Regions from separate parts of the Luteimonas qiangzhengi genome, predicted to be linked through region 1. Evidence: predicted binding sites of a transcription regulator. Region 1 holds the regulator's gene; the other holds the start of a gene.

Region 1 (2,398 bases):
CCGGGGCCACCTCGGTCAGGCCGAAGCTGCCGGTGACCTTGATCAGCTGGCGCAGGGTCAGCTCCAGCCCGGGGCGCAGCGGATCTTCCGCGCCGGCGCTGGCCAGCCCGGCCTCCAGGCTGTCAAACACCTGCAGCATGTCGGCCAGCAGGCGCTCGTTGGCGAAGCGCCGGGCGGATTCGATCTCACGCGTCATGCGCTTGCGCTGGTTTTCCAGGTCGGCGCGCTCCAACAGCGTCTGGGCCTGCAGCTGTTCCAGCTCGGCCTTCAGCAGCTCAATCTGCTCCTGCAAGGAGCCGGTCTGCTCCTCGTCCTGCACCCGGCTGTCCTCACCCGGCCCAAGCCGGGAGTCGTTGTCCTGTTCGGATTCGTGGTTCATTTCTGGTCCCGTGGCGGTCGTTCTGCCGCCGCTGGCGGAGCAATGGGGTCCGCCAGCGAGGGATTCAAGCCCCGATCAGTCGCCGCGGGATCTTTCCAGCGCCGCCCCCAGCGCTCCAGCCGTGGCCTGCACCACCGGGATCACCCGGTCATAGGCCATCCGGGTGGGACCGATCGCGCCCAGCACGCCCAGCACCTGCCCGCCGGCGCCGTAGCTGGCGGTCACCAGCGACATGCCTTCCAGCGGCGCCAGCCCGGTTTCTTCGCCAATGAAGATGCCCAGTCCGGGCGCCCTGGCGGTGCGTTCGAGCAGCTGCAGGATCTCGCGTTTGCTTGAGAACGCCTCGAACAACTCCCTCAGCCGCTCCAGATCGGACAGGTCCTGCAGCCCGATGAGATGGCTCTGCCCGGTCACCACCATGTCCTCGTCGTCGCCGCTGAGCGCCTGTTCGGCCAGCTCGACGGTGTGCGCCAGCAGCGCCTCCATCTCGTTGCGGGCCGAGCGCATATCGCGCACCAGCGCAGCGCGGATATCGACCAACGACATCCCCGCGAAGTTGGCATTGAGGTAATTGGCCACGCGTTCCAGCTCACCGGCCTCCCAGATGCGACGGGTCCTTATCAGGCGGTTCTGCACTTCATGATCGGCAAAGACCAGGACCGCCATCACCCGCTGCGCGTCCACCGGAACGAAATCGATGTGGCGGAAGGCGAATTTCTCGCGTCGCGGCACACTCACCACGCCCACGAAGCGGGTCATGGCGGAGACCAGCTCCGACGCGCTGTCCAGCAGCGTCTGCGTTCCGGCGCCGGGGGCCAGTCCGCTGCGCAGCCTGGCCTGCTCGGCTTCCGGCAGCGGCTTGAGTTGCAACAACGAATCCACGAAAACCCGATAACCCTGCGCCGTGGGCACGCGCCCGGCCGAGGTGTGCGGCGCGCTGAGGAAACCGGCGTCCTCCAGGTCGGCCAGAATGTTGCGGATCGTGGCCGGGCTGACTTCCAGCCCCGAGTGCCGCGAAAGAGTCTGCGACCCCACCGGCTCACCATCGCGGATATGGCGCGCGATCAGAGTGCGCAGCAGCTGCCGGGAGCGCGGATCCAGGTCGTGTCCTGAGGTGGATTCATTGCGACGGCTCATGCTGCAACGATATACGGTCGCGACCGTGCGCACCCGGGGCTTGGCCGCGGGCCGCCCTGCACTGCACAATCAGGCCGCTATGCTGACCCATCTCTCAATCCGTGACTTCGCCGTTGCCAGCGCTACCGAAATGGAATTCGGACCCGGCCTGACGGTCATTTCCGGCGAAACCGGCGCCGGCAAATCGCTCCTGGTCGATGCACTCGGCTTCCTGTCCGGGCTGCGGGCGGACAGCGGCATGGTCCGCCACGGCGCCGCACGCGCGGAGCTGAGCGCCGGATTCGAGCTGGCCGATGCCCCGGGCGCGGATGCCTGGCTCAGGGCGCACGAATTCGACGATGGTGGCGTCTGCCAGCTGCGCCGCACCCTGCGCGCGGACGGTGGATCGCGGGCCTGGATCAACGGCCGCCCCGCAACCCTTTCGCAGCTGGCTGACCTGGCCTCGCACCTGGTCGAGATCCACGGCCAGCACGAACACCAGGCCCTGCTCTCCCGGGGCAGCCAGATGGCGCTGCTTGATGCCTACGGTCGCCATGCCGAACCCTTGAAGGCAGTGGCCCAGGCCGCACGCGCGTGGTCAACGCTTGAACGGGAGCGCGAGCAGCTCTCGGGCGCCGGTGACCCGGCCGAGCGCCAGGACTGGCTGCGCCACCAGATCAAGGAACTCCAGGCCGAGGCTCTGGAGGCGGACGCCATCGACGACCTGCAGGCCAGCCATCGACGGCTTGCCCACGCATCCGAATTGATCGAAGCCTGCGACAGCGCCCTTGGCCGAATCCGCGACGATGACGCCGTCTCCGGCCAGCTGCAGCGGGCCCGCACCGAACTGGCCCGGGTGCAACAGCACGAGCCCCGCCTGGCCGAAGTGGACGCGATGCTCGA
Region 2 (2,398 bases), on a different contig from region 1:
ACTGCCCAGTATATTTCCGGTTGGGCAGTGATATTCACTGATTGTGTTGAGTTAAGCGGGGCAAAAGCGCGACAACGTGTCTTTTGAAGGAGTCTTGCCATGGCCAAGCGCGGTCTGGACCGGATCGACCGCAGGATCCTGCGCATCCTGCAGCGCGAAGGGCGCATCCCTTTCACCGAGCTGGGCGAGCGCGTCGGCCTCTCGACCACTCCCTGCGCCGAACGCGTCCGGCGGCTGGAGCGCGACGGCGTCATCACCGGCTACCACGCCCGCGTGACCCCGCAGGCGGCGGAGGCGGCACTGCTGGTGTTCGTGCAGATCAGCCTGGCTTACAAGTCGGGCGACATCTTCGAAGAGTTCCGGCGCGCGGCGTTGAAGCTGCCGCATGTGCTGGAGTGCCACCTGGTTTCGGGTGATTTCGACTACCTGATCAAGGCGCGGATCTCGGAAATGGCCTCCTACCGCAAGCTGCTGGGCAGTACGTTGCTGACGCTTCCGTATGTGCGCGAGTCGCGCAGCTACATCGTGATGGAAGAGGTGAAGGAAACGCTGGAGCTGCCGCTGGCCGACTGAGTGCCCCGTTTCGTAGGTCGGGGCTACGCCCCCGACGCCCCCGTGTTTCCGCAGCCGAGCCCCGGCGTGGTCGGGAGGCCTTTGCGCGTAAGTAAAGGAGGAGGTCTTCGCCGCAGGCGGAGACCGGGGGACATGGAGCGCAAAGGCCTGCCGGCCGCGGCGGGGCCCGTCAGGTCACGGGAATCTCCAAAGAACGAAATTTCCACCCGAGCCCTTGAAAAGAAAACCCCCGGCCCCATCTCCTGACCACGCCCGGATCACCGGGTCTTTGCTGCCCACGGCGTTAGCACTCTGCCGGGCAGAGTGCTAACATCGCCGCCCAAATTCCAACCCGATCAATCACTTGAAGAGGATCGACATGAGCAATATCAAGCCGCTTTACGACCGTGTGGTCATCAAGCGTACCGAAGAAGAGAAGATGTCGGCCGGCGGGATCGTGATCCCCGATTCCGCGACCGAAAAGCCGATCAAGGGCGAAGTGGTCGCCGTTGGTGACGGCAAGGCCCTGGACAACGGCGACGTGCGCGCGCCCAAGGTCAAGATCGGCGACCAGGTGCTGTTCGGCAAGTACAGCGGCACCGAAGTGAAGCTCGAGGGCACCGAATACCTGGTAGTCCGCGAAGACGACATCCTGGCGATCCTGGGCTGATCCAGCCCGCGATTCCGACATCCCCCAATCACAAGAATCTATTCCGGAGTTAGCAAATGGCTGCCAAGGAAATCCGTTTCGGTGAAGATGCGCGCTCGAAGATGGTGCGCGGCGTCAACACTCTCGCAAATGCCGTCAAGGCAACCCTCGGCCCGAAGGGCCGCAACGTCGTGCTCGACAAGAGCTTCGGCGCCCCGACCATCACCAAGGATGGCGTGTCCGTAGCGAAGGAAATCGAGCTGCAGGACAAGTTCGAGAACATGGGCGCGCAGATGGTCAAGGAAGTTGCTTCCAAGACCTCCGACAACGCCGGTGACGGCACCACCACCGCGACCGTGCTGGCCCAGGCGTTCATCCGCGAAGGCTCCAAGGCCGTCGCTGCCGGCATGAACCCGATGGACCTCAAGCGCGGTATCGACCAGGCCGTCAAGGCCGCTGTGGAAGAGCTGAAGAACATCAGCAAGCCCACCGCGGACGACAAGGCCATTGCCCAGGTTGGCACCATCTCCGCCAACTCCGACGAGTCGATCGGCACCATCATCGCCGACGCGATGAAGAAGGTCGGCAAGGAAGGCGTGATCACCGTTGAAGAAGGCTCCGGCCTGGACAACGAGCTGGACGTGGTCGAGGGCATGCAGTTCGACCGCGGCTACCTGTCGCCATACTTCATCAACAACCAGCAGTCGATGGCGGCCGACCTGGATGATCCGTTCATCCTGCTGCACGACAAGAAGATCTCCAACGTGCGTGACCTGCTGCCCGTGCTGGAAGGCGTGGCCAAGGCCGGCAAGCCGCTGCTGATCGTGGCCGAGGAAGTCGAGGGCGAAGCCCTGGCGACCCTGGTGGTCAACACCATCCGCGGCATCGTCAAGGTCGTGGCAGTGAAGGCCCCGGGCTTCGGCGATCGTCGCAAGGCGATGCTGGAAGACATGGCCGTGCTGACCGGCGGCACCGTGATCTCCGAGGAAGTGGGCCTGCAGCTTGAGAAGGCCACCATCCAGGACCTGGGCCGCGCCAAGAAGGTGCAGGTGACCAAGGAGAACACCACCATCATCGACGGCGCGGGCGACAGCCCCTCCATCGAGGCGCGCATCAAGCAGATCAAGGCGCAGATCGAAGAGACCTCTTCGGACTACGACCGCGAGAAGCTGCAGGAGCGCGTGGCCAAGCTGGCCG

The links. The regulator HrcA, encoded in region 1, represses chaperone genes, less so after heat shock. The targets are predictions, from matches to a motif close to TTNGCACTCNNNNNNNNNGAGTGCNAA.
Region 2: the regulator HrcA is predicted to act here: its motif matches at 857-883, upstream of groES (co-chaperone GroES).

Annotation. Positions count from the first base shown of each region.
Region 1 is NZ_JBCLVE010000002.1:436,834-439,231, forward strand. It holds gene grpE (nucleotide exchange factor GrpE) at 1-379, opposite strand, end outside; gene hrcA (heat-inducible transcriptional repressor HrcA) at 455-1,516, opposite strand; gene recN (DNA repair protein RecN) at 1,596-2,398, shown strand, end outside.
Region 2 is NZ_JBCLVE010000010.1:47,921-50,318, forward strand. It holds gene WCE59_RS08865 (AsnC family transcriptional regulator) at 100-573, shown strand; gene groES (co-chaperone GroES) at 932-1,222, shown strand; gene groL (chaperonin GroEL) at 1,279-2,398, shown strand, end outside.